DNA from 3 places in the Streptomyces sp. NPDC005775 genome. Region 3 is predicted to be linked to each of the others. Evidence: riboswitches for the same ligand, from Rfam matches in the RefSeq annotation. Region 3 holds a riboswitch; each other region holds the start of a gene.
What was found. Region 3 has a riboswitch for cobalamin ahead of ACFYPA_RS01655 (CbtB-domain containing protein). Riboswitches for the same ligand answer to the same signal wherever they lie in the genome.

Region 1: another riboswitch for cobalamin. It lies ahead of ACFYPA_RS36270 (cobalamin biosynthesis protein); the one in region 3 lies ahead of ACFYPA_RS01655 (CbtB-domain containing protein).
Region 2: another riboswitch for cobalamin. It lies ahead of ACFYPA_RS10020 (ribonucleoside-diphosphate reductase subunit alpha); the one in region 3 lies ahead of ACFYPA_RS01655 (CbtB-domain containing protein).

Annotation. Positions count from the first base shown of each region.
Region 1 is NZ_JBIAIU010000026.1:36,972-42,767, forward strand. It holds gene ACFYPA_RS36250 (hypothetical protein) at 1-678, opposite strand, end outside; gene ACFYPA_RS36255 (class II aldolase/adducin family protein) at 906-1,565, opposite strand; gene ACFYPA_RS36260 (inorganic phosphate transporter) at 1,802-3,064, shown strand; gene ACFYPA_RS36265 (hypothetical protein) at 3,087-3,332, shown strand; cobalamin riboswitch at 3,506-3,637, shown strand; gene ACFYPA_RS36270 (cobalamin biosynthesis protein) at 3,772-4,800, shown strand; gene ACFYPA_RS36275 (cobyric acid synthase) at 4,797-5,796, shown strand, end outside.
Region 2 is NZ_JBIAIU010000003.1:590,033-595,828, reverse strand. It holds gene ACFYPA_RS10035 (helix-turn-helix domain-containing protein) at 1-218, opposite strand, end outside; gene ACFYPA_RS10030 (hypothetical protein) at 300-512, shown strand; gene ACFYPA_RS10025 (ribonucleotide-diphosphate reductase subunit beta) at 518-1,534, opposite strand; gene ACFYPA_RS10020 (ribonucleoside-diphosphate reductase subunit alpha) at 1,534-3,912, opposite strand; cobalamin riboswitch at 4,052-4,186, opposite strand; gene ACFYPA_RS10015 (GNAT family N-acetyltransferase) at 4,231-4,743, opposite strand; gene mctP (monocarboxylate uptake permease MctP) at 4,861-5,796, opposite strand, start outside.
Region 3 is NZ_JBIAIU010000001.1:372,461-378,256, reverse strand. It holds gene ACFYPA_RS01675 (gluconokinase) at 1-549, shown strand, start outside; gene ACFYPA_RS01670 (SDR family oxidoreductase) at 773-1,615, shown strand; gene ACFYPA_RS01665 (glycoside hydrolase family 15 protein) at 1,711-3,564, shown strand; gene ACFYPA_RS01660 (histidine phosphatase family protein) at 3,671-4,306, opposite strand; adenosylcobalamin (AdoCbl) riboswitch at 4,431-4,524, shown strand; gene ACFYPA_RS01655 (CbtB-domain containing protein) at 4,570-4,785, shown strand; gene ACFYPA_RS01650 (CbtA family protein) at 4,815-5,603, shown strand; gene ACFYPA_RS01645 (GNAT family N-acetyltransferase) at 5,751-5,796, opposite strand, start outside.

The sequences.
Region 1 (5,796 bases), on a different contig from region 3:
GGCGCCGTAGCGGACGGCGAAGCGGATGGCCGCGTCCACGTCCCGCCACTCGGACTCGCCGAGGTGGGTGAGCCCGTCCGGGGAGCGGGGGGCTTCGGGGTCGCCGCGGTAGGCGAGGTCGAGCACCGGCAGCTGCTGCCCGTGCAGGAAGCCCGTCACGTTGAGCGGGTGTTCCCGGGTGGTGCCGAGGCCGTGCACGGTGATGACCCAGGTGTCACGGGGGCCCGGCACGAACCAGGCGGGCAGGCTGCCGAGCTCGGCGGGGATCGCCACCTCGCGGAACTCGAGGCCGAGAGCCGTGCCCGGGTCGCCGCTGTGGAGCTCCGGCGTGATGCGGACCTTGGCTCCGGGGCGCAGGATGCCGTGGTTCACGCGTTCCAGTCGGCGTACGACGGTGTCGGCGGCCTGGTGGGCCTGGTCGATCACCGGCCCCACGACTGCGTGGACACCGTCACCCACCAGCCCGTAGGTGCCTGGCCGTAGCGAGGTGAAGGACCGGGTCAGGGTGACCTGCCCGGCGGCCGTCGCATGCACGGTCAGTCTGCGGTCGGCGGGGAGGGGGCGTCCGGACGGCGTCTTGAGGGCGACGTCGCCGGCGTACCGGCCGGCCGCGACCGCTGCCGCGCCGACGCCCAGGACGGTGGTGACGGCAGCTGCCGTTGCTGTAGCGGGGCGCACGGCTTCAGTGTCGTGGTCCCGGCCGCTTACGGCCAGTGGGCGGGGCCGTCCGGTGAGTCGGCCGGGGCGGGAGGGGCTCGGGGGCGGCCTGGCGACCTCAGGTTTCACACCGGTTCCGGGTGGTGCCGGACCAGGGTTGCGCGGGCGCCCGCGTCCGGCCGGCTCCCCGGCTCCGCGCGGGGCCCGGGGCGCGGCCCTCACCGGTCCCGATGGCCGCGAGGCTGCCTTCAGTGGGGCTGCCCGTAGCCCTTCAGCGCTTCCCCGACCTCACTCAGCTGCTCCGGCGTGAGCAGGGCCGGGGTGCGGCCGGGTACGGAGCTCGCGGTGAGCCAGAGGCGGCACAGCCATTCGAGCTGGGCGGTGCGGTCGTACGCCTGGTCGAGGTCGGCGCCGTAGGTGACCGTGCCGTGGTTGCCCAGCAGGCAGCCGCTGCGGTCACGCAGGGCCGCGAGCATGTTTTCGGCCAGCTCGTCCGTGCCGTAGCGGGCATAGGCGGCGACCCGGACGGGGCCGCCCAGCATCGCGGCGGCGTAGTGGACCGACGGCACCTCGGCGACCAGCGTGGAGACGGCGGTGGCGTGCACCGCGTGGGTGTGCACGACGGCGGCCGCGTCGGTGTTCCGGTACACCGCGAGATGGAGCGGGAGTTCGCTGGTGGGAGCCAAGGTGCCGAGGACCTGGTTTCCCTCCAGATCGACTCCGGTGAGGTCCTCGGGACGGAGCCGGCCGTACGGCACTCCGCTCGGGGTGACCAGCACCGTCCCGCCGACCCGGGCCGACACGTTGCCCGACGTCCCCACGACCAGACCCTCGACAGCCGTCCTGCGGGCGGTGGCGACGACCGCATCCCAGGCTTGTCCGATCGATTCGCGCCACTCACTGCTCATACGAAGATCCTTTCAACGGATGAGCGACCCACCGTCGCCCGTCCCGCGAAGGCCCGCCCGAACCCAGGATTCCGGGCCCACACCGGCCCGTGCCGAAATCCCGCTGTCACCCGGCGGACGAAAAGGGCGACGGCACTCCGGTTGGGGTCACCGCAACGCCCTGCCCAGTTCATCTTCCGTTCACTCAGATTGCCTACGGTCCACGTGCCACTGACGTCGAACGATTGCCTGGGTAAATGGAACACATCACGCTGCTGCTCGCGATTGTGATCGTGACAGCTCTAGTGTTCGATTTCACGAACGGTTTCCACGACACCGCCAACGCGATGGCCACCACCATCTCGACCGGCGCACTCAAACCCAAGACAGCGGTGGCCATGTCCGCCGTTCTCAACCTCGTAGGCGCGTTCCTGTCGGTGGAGGTCGCCAAGACGATCTCCGGCGGGATCATCAACGAAGACGGGCTCAGAACCGAGGTCATCTTCGCGGCGCTCGTCGGCGCCATCCTCTGGAATCTGCTGACCTGGCTGGTCGGCCTGCCGTCCAGCTCCTCCCACGCACTGTTCGGCGGCCTGATAGGCGCCGCGGTGATGTCCGCGGGCTGGTCGTCGGTCGACGGCGGCACCGTCGTCACCAAGGTGCTGCTCCCCGCGGTCGCCGCACCGGTCGTCGCCGGGATCGCCGCGCTCCTGGCCACCAAGCTGACGTACCGCATCGGCGGGAAGGTCACGGGCGGCGCCCAGGAGAAGGCCACCGCGAAGGGGTACCGCGCCGGCCAGATCGCCTCGGCCGGGCTCGTGTCGCTCGCGCACGGCACCAACGACGCGCAGAAGACCATGGGCATCATCACGCTCGCCCTGGTCACCGGCGGCGTCCTCTCCCCCGGCTCCAACCCGCCGGTCTGGGTCATCGTGTGCGCCGGTCTCGCCATCGCACTCGGCACCTACCTGGGCGGCTGGCGCATCATCCGCACCATGGGCAGCGGCCTGACCGAGCTGAAGCCCCCGCAGGGCTTCGCCGCCCAGACCAGTGCGGCCACCGTCATCCTGGCCTCCTCGCACCTCGGCTTCTCCCTCTCCACCACCCAGTCGTGCTCCGGTGCCGTCATGGGCGCGGGACTCGGCCGCAAGGGCGGCGTGGTCCGCTGGTCCACCGCCACCCGGATGTTCGTCGCCTGGGGCCTGACCCTGCCGGCCGCCGGGCTGGTCGGTGCGGGCGCGGAGTTCCTCACCAAGCAGGGCACCTGGGGTGTCGTGGTCGTCGCGGCGCTGTTGATCGCGGGCTCCGCTGCGATCTGGGTGCTGTCCCGCCGCAAGCCCGTCGGGCACGGGGACGTCGCCCCTGCCGGTGAGGACGCCGAGCCCGCGGGCGTCGTCACCACCGCCATCGCGGCCGTCAGCCCGCCGCCCACCGCGGCGGCCCGGACCCACGACCTCATGGCCACCATCCCGGCCCCCGCCGGGCCGGTCGCCGACCCGGCCCGACCCGCCACGGTCTAAGAGCCTTCGGTAAGGACAGATCATGCACATCGACTGGGCAGCCCTCGGCACCGTCTTCGGCGTCTCCCTCGTCGCCACCATCGCGCTCGTGGGCCTCTTCACCCTCGGCATCGTCGGCCTCTCCAAACAGCCGGAACCGGCCGCGCAGGGCGAGTCCGCGGGCGGTGCGGCGGGCGGTTCGCTCATGGCGGCCCGGGCCGGCGCGTACGTCTGCTTCGGGCTGTGCGCCGCGGCCGTGGCCTACGGCATCTATCTGATCGTCGCCTGAGAGGTCACCCGACAGCCTCTGAGCCCCACCACTCCCACCCGCATCGGGCCGGACGCACCTCGTGCGCGTCCGGCCCGATGTGCGTCTCAGCACACTGCGCCGCCGCAGGTCAACGGCGAGTTGACGGGTGTTCGCGGGGCGTGGTGGACTGCCGGAGCCATTACGGCGACAGCAGAGGAAGCCGGTGCGAATCCGGCGCGGTCCCGCCACTGTCACCGGGGAGCAGTCCCCCACCACGGAAGTCACGGTCCACGCAAGCGGACTGGAAGGCCGGGGGAACTGCGGATCCGGAAGCCAGGAGACTCTCGTCGCCGTCACGTCGAACCAGGGCGCGGACCCTGAGTGAGGACATATCGCCATGCCCGGCTGCCGTGCGTCCGTCCCTGTGCAACTCACCACAGGTCCCCAGGTCCTTCGAGGCGCAACGGCCGGCTGAACCGTGCGTGCCGATCGCATCTTCGCGTACGGCGCCACGGCCGGTCTGATCGGCGATCTGCTGCTCGGTGACCCCCGCAGGGGGCACCCGGTCGCCGCCTTCGGGCGGGCCGCGGCAGACGTCGAACGCCGTCTGTGGCGCGACCACCGCGGGTGGGGCGCACTCCACACCCTGGTCTGCGCCGGAGGCGCCGCCGGGGGTGCCGCGCTGGCCGCCCGTGCACTGCGCCGCCACCCTGCCGCGTCCGTCGCCCTGACCGCGGCCGCCACCTGGTCCGTCGTCGGCGGGACGTCGCTGGGCCGAGAGGCCCGGTCGATCGGCGCCGCCCTGACCGCCGGGGACCTCGAACTGGCCCGGGAGCGGCTGCCGCGTCTGTGCGGCCGCGACCCGCAGTTCCTGGACGGCCCGCAGATCGCGCGCGCCGTCGTGGAGTCCGTCGCCGAGAACACCTCGGACGCCGTGGTCGGCGCCCTGGTGTGGGGTGCGCTGGGCGGGGTGCCCGGACTCGTCGGGTTCCGGGCCGCCAACACGCTCGACGCGATGGTCGGTCACAAGTCGCCCCGCTACCGGCGTTACGGCTGGGCCTCGGCCCGCCTCGACGACCTCGCGGGCTGGCCGGGCGCCCGGCTGACGGCCCTGCTCGCCGTGGCCGCCGGGGGGCGGCCACGGGGCGCCGTCCGGGCCTGGCGGGCGGACGCGGCCCAGCACCCGAGCCCCAACGCGGGCCCGGTGGAGGCCTCCTTCGCGGGGGCGCTCGGCGTGCGGCTCGGCGGGACGCTCGCCTACGGCGGCCGGGTCGAGCACCGCCCCGTACTCAACGGGGAGACGGGCCGCGCGGTGGAGCCCGAGGACATCGAACGGGCCGTACGGCTGTCGCGCCGGGTCAGTGCGCTGGCCCTCGGCGTGAGCGTCGCGGCCCGGCTGGGCGCGGGGTCGGCGGCACGACGGATCGCGGGAGCACGCTCTCCGAGCGCCCCCGTCACAGCACTTCGTACCGCGGCACCTCGAATCTCAGGACGGAGACCGACATGAGCGGCGGACTGCTGGTCGCCGGGACCACCTCGGACGCGGGCAAGAGCGTCGTCACGGCGGGCATCTGCCGCTGGCTGGTGCGCCGGGGCGTGAAGGTCGCGCCGTTCAAGGCGCAGAACATGTCACTCAACTCCTTCGTCACCCGTGAGGGCGCCGAGATCGGCCGCGCCCAGGCCATGCAGGCCCAGGCAGCCCGGGTGGAGCCGACCGCCCTGATGAATCCGGTGCTGCTCAAGCCCGGCAGCGACCGCTCCAGCCAGGTCGTCCTGATGGGGCGTCCGGTCGGCGAGATGAGCGCACGCGGCTACCACGGCGGCCGGCAGGAGTCGCTCCTGTCCACCGTCGTGGACTGCCTGGAGCAGCTTCGGGGCACGTATGACGCCGTGATCTGCGAGGGGGCGGGCAGCCCGGCCGAGATCAATCTGCGGCGCACGGACATCGTGAACATGGGCATCGCACGGGCGGCGCGCTTCCCGGTGGTGGTCGTCGGCGACATCGACCGCGGCGGGGTCTTCGCCTCGTTCTTCGGTACGACGGCGCTGCTCTCGGCCGAGGACCAGGCGCTGATCGCCGGCTATCTGGTCAACAAGTTCCGCGGCGACGTGTCGCTGCTGGAGCCCGGCCTGGACATGCTGCGGGACCTGACGGGACGTCCGACGTACGGGGTGCTGCCGTTCGCCCACGGCCTCGGCATCGACGAGGAGGACGGTCTGCGGGTCTCGCTGCGCGGCACCGTACGCGAGTCGGTGCTCGCACCGCCGCACGGCGAGGACATCCTGCGCATCGCCGTGTGCGCCGTGCCGCTGATGTCCAACTTCACCGACGTGGACGCGCTGGCCGCCGAACCGGGCGTCGTCGTACGGTTCGTGGACCGCGCCGAGGAACTCCACGACGCCGACCTCGTCATCGTGCCCGGCACCCGCGGCACCGTGAAGGCGCTCGCCTGGCTGCGCGAGCGCGGTCTCGCCGACGCCCTGCTGCGACGCGCCGCCGAGG
Region 2 (5,796 bases), on a different contig from region 3:
GCGATGAGGTCGGCCTCCTCCAGCCGGTCGAGGCCGTGGGGCGTGCTGATGGTGAACCCGGCATGGGTGCGCAGGACGGGGCCCTCGGCGGAGACCACGGCGAAGTCGTGCACCGGCAGTCCGTCCTCGCTGCGGTCGAGTCCGAACACCTCGCAGACCACGCCGAGTTCGAAGGGGTTGACCGCGTCGAGCAGCAGGACGGCGACATTCTTCAGCATGGCTCCAGTGTGGCAGTAATTCGATGCTCCATGACAGTCCTGCCACTGCCGCGATCGGTGGGAACCGGCGACAGTAGAGGCATGAACACATTCCTGAACTACCTGGGCATAGCAGTCGTTTTCGCACTCTTCCTGGCACCGGCGCTGGTCGGCATCGCCCGCGAACGCCGCATCGACCGCCAGCTGCGGGAAGCGGAACGGGGCCGGAGCGCCGAGCCCCCGCAAACGGCCGACGCCGCGCGGCCGGTGAGGGCCGCACGGCGTCCGTACGTCAGGAGCTGGGCGAGGATCTGAACGGATCAGAAGTCGTCGTCGAAGCCGACCGTGCCCTCGACGGCCACCTGGTAGGCGGACGGGCGGCGCTCGAAGAAGTTCGTCAGCTCCTGGACGCCCTGGAGCTCCATGAACGAGAACGGGTTCTCCGACCCGTACACCGCCGGGAAGCCCAGCCGGGTGAGCCGCTCGTCGGCGACGCACTCCAGGTACTGGCGCATCGACTCGGTGTTCATCCCGGGCAGGCCCTCGCCGCACAGGTCGCGGCCGAACTGCAGCTCCGCCTCGACGGCCTCCTTCAGCATGTCGGTGACCTGCTGCTGGAGCGCGTCGTCGAAGAGATCGGGCTCCTCCTTGCGGACGGTGTCCACGACCTCGAAGGCGAAGTTCATGTGCATCGTCTCGTCACGGAACACCCAGTTGGTGCCCGTGGCGAGGCCGTGCAGCAACCCGCGCGAGCGGAACCAGTACACGTACGCGAAGGCGCCGTAGAAGAACAGCCCCTCGATGCACGCCGCGAAGCAGATCAGGTTCAGCAGGAAACGGCGGCGGTCGGCCTTCGTCTCCAGCCGGTCGATCTTCTCGACCGAGTCCATCCACCGGAAGCAGAACTGCGCCTTCTCGCGGATCGACGGGATCTCCTCGACCGCGTCGAACGCGGCCGCCCGGTCGTCCGGATCGGGCAGATAGGTGTCCAGCAGCGTCAGGTAGAACTGGACGTGCACGGCCTCCTCGAAGAGCTGCCGCGACAGGTACAGCCGCGCCTCGGGAGAGTTGATGTGCTTGTACAGCGTCAGCACGAGGTTGTTCGAGACGATCGAGTCACCGGTCGCGAAGAACGCCACCAGCCGTCCGATCAGGTGCTGCTCGGCGGGCGACATCTTGGCGAGGTCCGCCACGTCGGAGTGGAGGTCGACCTCCTCCACGTGCCAGGTGTTCTTGATCGCGTCCCGGTAGCGCTCGTAGAAGTCCGGGTAGCGCATCGGCCGCAGGGTCAGTTCGAAGCCCGGGTCCAGCAGGTTCTTGTTCTTGTCGGTGCTCATTACTGGCAGGCCTCGCAGGACTCGGGGTTCTCGAGCGAGCAGGCGATCGCGTCCGCGTCGGGTGCGGCAGCCTGCTCGGGGATCGGGGCGGCGGACGCCGCACGGGCGATCCGGGTCGCCGGGCGGGAGCGCAGGTAGTACGTCGTCTTCAGCCCCTGCTTCCAGGCGTACGCGTACATCGAGGAGAGCTTGCCGATCGTCGGCGTCTCCAGGAACAGGTTCAGCGACTGGCTCTGGTCGAGGAACGGCGTACGGGCCGCCGCCATGTCGATCAGTCCGCGCTGCGGGATCTCCCACGCGGTGCGGTACAGCGCCCGCACCTCCTCGGGGATCCACGCGAAGCCCTGCACGGAGCCGCTCGCCTCGCGCAGCGCCTCACGGGTCCGCGCGTCCCACACGCCGAGCTTCTTCAGTTCGTCCACCAGATAGGCGTTGACCTGGAGGAACTCGCCGCTGAGCGTCTCGCGCTTGAAGAGGTTCGAGACCTGCGGCTCGATGCACTCGTACACGCCCGCGATCGAGGCGATCGTCGCCGTCGGCGCGATGGCCAGCAGCAGCGAGTTGCGCATCCCGGTCTTCGCGACGCGGGCGCGCAGGGCGTCCCAGCGCTCCGGCCAGTTCAGCTCGGTGTCGTAGTGGTCCGGGTGCAGCACACCGCGGGCGGCACGCGTCTCGGACCAGGCGGGGAGGGGGCCCGAGCGCTCGGCGAGGTCGCAGGACGCCTCGTACGCGGCGAGCATGATCCGCTCGGAGATCTTCGTCGACAGGGCGCGGGCCTCGGGGGAGTCGAACGGCAGCCGCAGCTGGAAGAAGACGTCCTGGAGACCCATCGCGCCCAGACCCACCGGCCGCCAGCGGGCGTTGGACCGGCCGGCCTGCTCGGTCGGGTAGAAGTTGATGTCCACGACCCGGTCGAGGAACGTCACGGCGGTACGGACGGTGGCGTCCAGACGCTCCCAGTCGATGGTGCCGTGGGAGACGAAGGCGCCGAGGTTGACCGACCCGAGGTTGCAGACGGCCGTCTCGCCGTCGTCGGTGACCTCCAGGATCTCGGTGCACAGGTTCGAGGAGTGCACGACGCGGCCCGGCTCGGCGGTCTGGTTCGCGGTCCGGTTGGAGGCGTCCTTGAACGTCATCCAGCCCTGGCCGGTCTGGGCGAGGGTCCGCATCATCCGGCCGTACAGCTCACGGGCGGGCATGGTCTTGCGCGCCAGGCCCTTGGCCTCGGCCGCCCGGTAGGCGGCGGCGAACGCGTCGCCCCACAGGTCGACCAGTTCGGGCACGTCGGCGGGGGAGAACAGCGACCAGGTACCGTCCGCGTCCACCCGGCGCATGAACTCGTCGGGGATCCAGTGCGCCAGGTTGAGGTTGTGCGTACGCCGCTGGTCCTCGCCCGTGTTGTCGCGCAGCTCCAGGAACTCCTCGATGTCCGCGTGCCACGTCTCCAGGTAGACGGCGGCGGCGCCCTTGCGCCGGCCGCCCTGGTTGACCGCGGCGACGGAGGCGTCGAGCGTCTTCAGGAACGGGACGATGCCGTTGGAGTGCCCGTTGGTGCCGCGGATCAGCGAACCGCGGGCGCGGATGCGGGAGTACGAGAGGCCGATGCCGCCCGCGTGCTTGGACAGGCGCGCCACCTGGTGGTAGCGGTCGTAGATGGAGTCCAGCTCGTCCAGCGGGGAGTCCAGCAGGTAGCAGGAGGACATCTGCGGGTGCCGGGTGCCGGAGTTGAAGAGCGTGGGGGAGGAGGGCAGGTAGTCCAGCCGGCTCATCAGCCCGTACAGCGCGGCGACCTCGTCCAGGGCGCGCTCGGAGGTGTCCTCGGCGAGACCGGAGGCGACGCGCAGCATGAAGTGCTGCGGGGTCTCGATGACCTGACGGGTGAGCGGGTGGCGCAGCAGGTAACGGCTGTGCAGGGTACGCAGGCCGAAGTAGCCGAAGCGGTCGTCGGCGCCGTCGGCGAGCGACCGCCCGACGATCGCGTCCAGGGCGGCCGCGTGCAGGGTGACGAACGCGGCGGTGCGGTCCGCGATCAGGCCCTCGCGGTGGCCGACGGCGACCGAGGCGGAGAAGGACGTCGCGCCCTGCCCGGCCGCCTCGTCCGCGATGGAGCGGGTGAGGAGGCGGGCGGCGAGCCGGGAGTAGGCGGGGTCCTCGGAGATCAGGCCCGCGGCGGCCTCGGTGGCCAGCGAGCGCAGCTCCGCCTCGTCCGACCGGGCGTTGCGGCCGCGCAGCGCCGCTGCGGCGACGCGTCCGGGGTCGGTGTCGGGCAGATCGGCGGTGAGGTCGGTCAGGGTCCGCAGCAGTGCGGTGCCCGGTCCGTCGCTCGTGGTTCCCGTTGACTCGGCCGCTGTAACCGGATCGGCTGGCGCGATGGTCACGTGGTGCTCTCCCTCGCTCGGCTCTGGGCCTGGCGGGAGTCGGGGGCAGCCGGGCGGAGCGGGACCCGGCGGGGCGGCGCACCGTGCGGCGTCCACCGGCCCATCCACGAGGCCCGGACGTCTGGGCATCCGGATCGGTCGAGCCGGATGCGCTGTCGGCAGGACCTCGGACTCGTGGGTGCACAAAAGCACACCGAACACACCGTTGCGGGACAGTTCCGGATTTGCACCGGATTTCCCTGCGGCGACAGCAGCCATGAGCATACATGTGGGGGCTGCTGGATGCGGCAGCCCCCACATGTTGTGTCGTGCTCGCTCCTACGCCGGAGAGCGCAGCTCCAGACGGTACGTCAGCAGCTTCAGGTCGTCGATGGGGCTCCAGTCCCTTTCGGGGGTCCGTACGAAGCCGAGGCGCCCGTAGATCCGGTGCGCCCCGAACATCCCCGGCTGCGTCGACAGGACGATCCCCGTGACGCCCGTGGTGCCCCGTGCGCGGTCGATGCAGGCCCGTACAAGAGCCTCGCCCGCCCCGGCACCCCGGGCCTCGCGGGAGACCGCCAGCATCCGGAATTCGGCCTCGTCGGCCGTGGCGATGTCGCACCACGGGTTGCCCGGCGGGGCGTAGGTGACCCCGCCCAGGACGCGGCCCCCGGCGTCGGCGGCCACCAGCACCTCGGCCTCGGCTGCCCGGCGGGGCACGTCGCGCAGCCGCACCAGGTACGGATCGTCGGCGCCGTAGTCCAGGAGCCCGTCGCCGAGATAGGCCTCGGCGGTGATCTCGCCGAGGAGTGCGTGCTCGGCGGGCTCGACCGGCCGGATCGATATGTCCATGGGCGTAAGTCTGCCGCATGCGGTGGCCGGATCCCCAAGAGGTTTTCCGCGGGACGCGCGAACGGGCCGCCGTACCCCTGACGCAGGAGTGCGGCGGCCCGTTCGCGCGGTCGACGGTCAGTGACCGCCCGGCGCACCGGCGGTCGCCGGCGGGAGTTCCGTCTTCACGCCGGGGTCGCCCGCGTCCGCGGTGTAGTCGCCCGGAGAGGTCTCGTCGATCCCCGCGGGCGCCTTCACGGCGTTCAGGACGAAGGTCAGGACGACGACCACGACGACGTTCAGCACGAAGGCCGTCAGGCCGATGTAGCCGATCTCGCCGAGGCCCGGGATCTCCTTGGAGGACCCGCCGAAGTGCTTCTGGGACGGGCTGGCGACCCCGTACGCGGCGAGCGTCCCGTACAGCATGCCGACCGCCCAGCCCGCGAGCAGCGCCCAGCGGTGGAACCACCGGGTGAACAGCCCGCCGACCAGGGCAGGCATCGTCTGGAGGATCCAGATTCCGCCGAGCAGCTGGAAGTTGATCGCGACCGTCTTGTCCATGGTGAGGACGAAGGCGAGCGCGCCGACCTTCACCAGCAGCGACACCAGCTTGGAGACCTTGGTCTCCTGCGCGGGTGTCGCGTCGGGCTTCAGGAAGTCCTTGTAGATGTTGCGGGTGAACAGGTTCGCCGCGGCGATCGACATGATCGCGGCGGGAACCAGCGCGCCGATGCCGATGGCGGCGAAGGCCACGCCCGCGAACCAGTCGGGGAACATGTTCTCGAACAGCTGCGGGATCGCCAGCTGGCCGTTGTCCACCTTGACGCCGGCGGCGATCGCCATGAAGCCGAGGAGCGCGAGCAGCCCCAGCATCAGGGAGTACAGCGGCAGGATCGTCGTGTTGCGGCGGATCACGTTGCGGCTGCGGCTGGACAGCGTCGCCGTGATCGAGTGCGGATACATGAAGAGCGCCAGTGCCGACCCGAGCGCCAGGGTGGCGTACCCCCAGTGGCCCGCCTCGCCGGGCGCGAGTCCGGCCACCGGTTTGCCGGCCGCCTCGTTCTTCGCCGAGAA
Region 3 (5,796 bases):
GGGCCGGCGCTGGTCGTCGGGATGGCGGGCTCCGGCAAGACCACCGTGGGCCGGCTTCTCGCCGAGCGGCTCGGCTGGATCTACCGGGACGCGGACGATTTCCACTCACCGGACGCCCGCGCCGGGATGGCGGCCGGCCGGGCCCTCACCGACATCGATCGCGGACCCTGGCTCGACGCCATCGCCGCCTGGCTCGACCACGCGATCGCCACGGGGCGGCCGGCGGTGGTGAGCTGTTCCGCTCTCAAGCGCGCCTATCGCGACCGGCTGCTGCGCGGGAGACCCGAGGTACGGCTGGTGTACCTGCACGGCACACCGGAACTGATCGCCGCGCGCCTGGCCGCCAGGCAGGGCCACTTCTTCCCGGCCGGCCTGCTGGAAAGCCAGCTCGCCGACTTCGAGGAGCCGGAGCCGGACGAACATCCGCTGGTGGTGGAGATCGATCAGCCGCCCGAGGCGATCGTCGCCGCGCTCGTCCCGCTGCTGCGCCCCTCCACCGGCTCCGGCCGGCCGGAGGGCGGTCCGCGCAATTCCCGGCCTCCTGGATGATGTGCGCGAGCCCCTTCGGCTGCGACCGTGATGACGGCGACGCGGCTGCTCGGCTGCCGTACGCGAGCCTCCGGGGTTGAGCCGAGGGGGGCGGCCGATCCGCCGGACGGCCCAACAGCGGCCCCCCGGGGCTGCCGACAGGGTCTTCCGGTGGTTGCCTGTAGCCCGCGTGCCGGCCGGAGACGGCCGTACCGGAGCGGGCCAGCGAGGAGACGGAAACGCCATGGATTCCCACGTAGAGGCACCGAAGGCGGCCGCGCTGCCGACCGACCTGCTGAAGGGCCAGACAGCACTGGTGACGGGCGCCAATTCAGGCCTTGGCAAGGCCACCGCCCTCGCCCTCGGCCGGGCGGGGGCCGACGTGATGGTCAACTACGTGAGCGACCGCGAGACGGCGGAGGAAGTGGTCCGGGAGATCTCCTCGTTCGGCGTGCGCGCGGTGGCCCACGAGGCCGATGTCTCGCAGGAGACCCAGGTGGCCGCGATGGTGGACCGCGCGGTCCAGGAATTCGGAACCCTCGACATCCTCGTCGCCAATGCCGGAATGCAGCGCGATGCCCCGTTCACCGAGATGACTCTCGCGCAGTGGCAGAAGGTGCTGGACGTCAACCTGACCGGCCAGTTCCTGTGCGCACGTGCCGCGACCGAGGAGTTCCGCCGGCGCGGAGTGGTTCCCGAGGTGTCCCGGGCGGCCGGAAAGATCATCTGCATGAGCTCGGTGCACCAGGTCATCCCCTGGGCGGGGCACGTGAACTACGCCTCGTCCAAGGGCGGCGTACAGATGATGATGCAGACCCTGGCCCAGGAGCTCGCACCGGAGAAGATCCGGGTGAACGCGGTGGCCCCGGGGGCGATCAGGACTCCCATCAACCGCAGTGCCTGGGAGACGCCGGAGGCCCGCGAGGACCTGCTGCGGCTGATCCCCTATGACCGGATCGGGGATCCCGAGGACATCGCCCACGCCGTCGTCCTGCTCGCGTCCGACCTCATGGACTACGTGGTGGGGACGACGCTCTACGTCGACGGCGGGATGACGCTCTTCCCCGGCTTCGCGACAGGCGGCTGACCTCCACCTCGTCGCCTCCGCGCTTCATTTTCCCGGGAGGACGTCGTCCTGCCCGTCGGCATACGATGAGCAACCGGTGCCGAAAGGGGCGCAAAGTGGATGAATACCCCCTGATCGAGAATCACGGTCTGATCGGTGATCTGCAGACCGCGGCCCTCGTGACCACGGACGCGACGATCGACTGGTTCTGCTGTCCGCGCTTCGATTCACCCAGTGTCTTCGGCGCCCTGCTCGACCGTCGCAAGGGCGGTCACTTCACCGTCAGGCCGGTCGCGGAGACCTACACCAGCAAGCAGCTCTACCATCCCGACACGGCCGTGCTGGTGACGCGTTTCATGACCGAGGCCGGCACCGGTGAGGTGGTGGACTTCATGCCGGTGACCGGAACGACGGCGACGGACCGGCACCGCCTGGTGCGGATGCTGCGCTGCGTCCGGGGCAGCGTGACTTTCGAAGGGGAGATCGCTCCGCGCTTCGACTACGGCCGCCAACCGCACGAGCTGCACATCACGGAGCGCGGGGCGCTGTTCACTTCACCGGACATGAACCTCGCCGTCCACGCGGTCCGCGAGCCCGGGGACGAGCGGCTGCTGAACATCCTCTCGGGTGACAACGATCTGCGCTTCACCCTGACCTTGCGGGCCGGCCAGCAGCGCGGCCTGGTCATCGAGTCGTCCCCCGACGGGCCGCCGCACGAGGTCCCCGTGGCGGAGTTCCAGCAACTCTTCGACGACACCGTCCAGTTCTGGCGCACTTGGCTGGGCCAGTCCACCTACGCGGGCCGGTGGCGGGAAGCGGTGGAACGCTCGGCCGTGACCCTGAAGCTCATGACGTACGCGCCCACCGGCGCCCTGGTGGCCGCCCCCACGGCGGGCCTGCCCGAACAACTGGGCGGAGAGCGCAACTGGGACTACCGGTTCACCTGGATCCGTGACGCGTCGTTCTCCGTGTACGCGTTGCTGGGTCTCGGATTCAGGGAAGAGGCAAGGGCGTTCATCAGCTGGCTGCACGACCGCGTGAAGGAGGAGGCCGGCCACGAGGGCGGCACCGGCCCACTGAACATCATGTACCGCGTGGACGGCTCCTCCGACCTGGTCGAGGAGACCTTGGGTCACTGGGAGGGGTACGGCGGATCGGCCCCGGTTCGCATCGGCAACGGTGCGGCGGGCCAGCTGCAACTGGACATCTACGGTGAGGCGCTCGACAGCATCTACTTCGCGCACCAGCACGGCATGCACCTGGACACCAGGGGCTGGGGCGCGCTGCACACCCTTCTCGACTGGCTGGTCGATCACTGGGACCAGCCCGGTGAGGGGCTGTGGGAGACCCGCGGCGGCAAGAAGGACTTCACCTATGGCCGCGTCATGTCCTGGGTCGCCTTCGACCGCGCCGTCCGCATCGCCTACGACGACGGCCGCCCCGCGGCCCGCGGCCGCTGGGTGGACGCGCGGGACACGATCTACCAGCAGGTGCTGAACCGGGGCTGGAACCCGGAGAAGCAGGCCTTCGTCCAGCACTACGGCGACGACGTGCTCGACTCGTCCCTGCTGCGCATGCCGACGGTCGGCTTCATCACGCCGGACGATCCGATGTGGACGACCACGCTGGACGCGATGGAACACGAGCTGGTCAGCGACAGCCTCGTCTACCGCTACAACCCCGAGGCATCACCCGACGGCCTGCGCGGTTCGGAGGGAACGTTCTCCCTGTGCACGTTCATGTACGTCGACGCCCTGGCGCGGGCCGGACGCGTCGACCAGGCCCGGCTGGTCCTGGAGAAGATGCTCACCTACGCCAACCATCTGGGCCTGTACTCGGAGGAGATCGCCCTGACGGGTCAACAACTGGGCAACTTCCCACAGGCGTTCACTCATCTCGCCCTGATCGACGCCGCCATCACCCTGGACGCGAGGCTCAACGCGGCACGCGGGGGCGCGGGCAGGGTGTGAAGACGCCGGTTGTTCCCGCTTACGTCGTCCCCACTAGGAGCGCGCCCCCCCGGCCCGTACGGTGCCCGCTCCTCCCGATGCTCCCGCTCCTCCCGCGCCGAAATCGTCAGATGCTCGCTTCCGCACCGAGTGGCCGGCCGCAACGCAAGTTCCACCGCCCCGACCTGCCGCTGAGCTCCGTCACCGTCAGCGGGGCCACGTCCAGCCGCCAGAATGCCTGCGGCGGGAGGCCCAACGCATGGACGACCGCGGCCCGGACCACGCCGGGCTCGACCACTCCCAGGACCCGGCCCACATCCTTCCCGCCCGCACCGGACTCGGCCACTTCCTCCCGGACCTGACCGGAAGTCGCTCCGTGCAGGGAGTCGAGCCAAGCGCCCACGCGGGCGCACAGCTCCCGCAGTGACTCGCCGCCGTGCGGAGCGGCCGACGGGTCCGCCAGCCAGGCCGCCACCCCGTCCGGCTCGTCCACGCTCACCTCGGCCAGTCGTGCGCCGGACCAGCGTCCCATCTCCCAGTCCCGCAGGGCGTGTTCGGCGTCGGGGCGCAGGCCGAGGGCCTTCGCGGTCGCGGTGCAGCGCCGGGACGGACCGCTCAACCACCGGTCCGCGGCGGGCACCGAGCCGGCGGCAGCCCGTGCCTGGGCGAGCCCGGAGCCGTCGAGGGGTGCGTCGCCCGCGAACCGGGCCTCGCGCAGGGCGGCGTTCATACCCGGTGAGACCAACATCACCCGTACCGTCATTCCCGCTCTCAACTCCCTGAACTATGGCCACGTTGCCATGCACACCTTGGCATCCGGGGCCTTCCGGCCGATCCACGGGCACCATGGCGGCTCTCCCGCCCAGGCGGTATGGTCGCGACGACATGACGAGGGTGTGACGGAAGTCCGGTGAGAATCCGGCACGGTCGCGCCACTGTGAACCCGTACGTGTGCGGGAAGTCAGACCCAGCACCTTCGTCTCAGGCACCACGATCGGGACGCGTGTTCCCTCAGGAGGTTCTGCCATGGCACAGACTGCTGCCCCCGCCACGGTCTCACCCGCCATCACCCCCATCTCGCTGAAGGCCATCGCCCCTTGGGCGGTCTTCTTCGGCGTCCTCATGCTGATCCTGCTGTACTTCGTCGGCGCGGAGCAGGGCGCCACCGCGCTCATCTCCGGCGAAGGCGTGCACGAGTGGGTCCACGACGGACGCCACCTCCTCGGTTTCCCCTGCCACTGATCCATCCGGCTGATCCAGGGGAATCCCTCATGAACTCCATATCTGTCAGAGCTCTGCTGGTCCGCGGCATGCTGGCCGGTCTCGTCGCGGGTGCGCTCGCACTCGTGGTGGCCTACTTCCTCGGGGAGTCGCGCGTCGACGCGGCCATCGCCCTCGAAGAGGCGCACAGCCACAGCCACAGCCACGACCACGGCGGCGGCGAGGAACTCGTCAGCCGGGGCATGCAGGCCACCGGGGGCCTCGCCACCGGTGTACTCGTCTTCGGCGTCGCCGTCGGCGGCATCGCCGCACTCGTCTTCTGTTACGCCCTCGGCCGGTTGGGGCGGTTCGGCCCCCGGGCGACGGCTGCCCTGATCGCGGGAGCGGCCCTGCTGACGGTGTACATCGTGCCGTTCCTGAAGTACCCGGCCAATCCGCCGGCGGTCGGCGAAGCGGACACCATCGGCCGGCGCACCGCGTTGTTCTTCCTGATGGTCGCGCTCAGCGTCCTGCTGGCCGTGGCCGCCGTCATTCTCGGAAGACGGCTCGCTCCGCGCCTGGGCAACTGGAACGCCACCATCGCTGCCGCCACCGGCTATGTGCTGGTGACCGGCCTCGCCTACGCCTTCCTGCCCTCGTTCGACGAGGTCGGGAAGGACTTCCCGGCTTCTCTGCTCTGGGAGTTCAGACTGGCCACGCTCGCGGTGCAGGTCACACTCTGGACCACTTTCGGGCTGGTCTTCGGTTATCTCACCGAACGCCTGCTGGTGCCGGGGCCGGATGTGGCTGCGGCAACGGACGGCACGATGAGCCGGCCCGCCACCACCGCCGCAGGCTGACTCCGGGAGCCGTCACGGCCCTGACAGGCCGGCGCGGAGCGGCGTGACGTGGGCGGCAGGACGGTGCGAGCCGCGTCCACGGCACGTATGGAGCCCGCCGGGGTGACCCCGGCGGGCTCCATACGTGTGCGGGAGCAGTCCGCTGCCTCACTCCTCGGCGGCGGGCCCGTCCCAGTCGATCCGATAGTGCTTC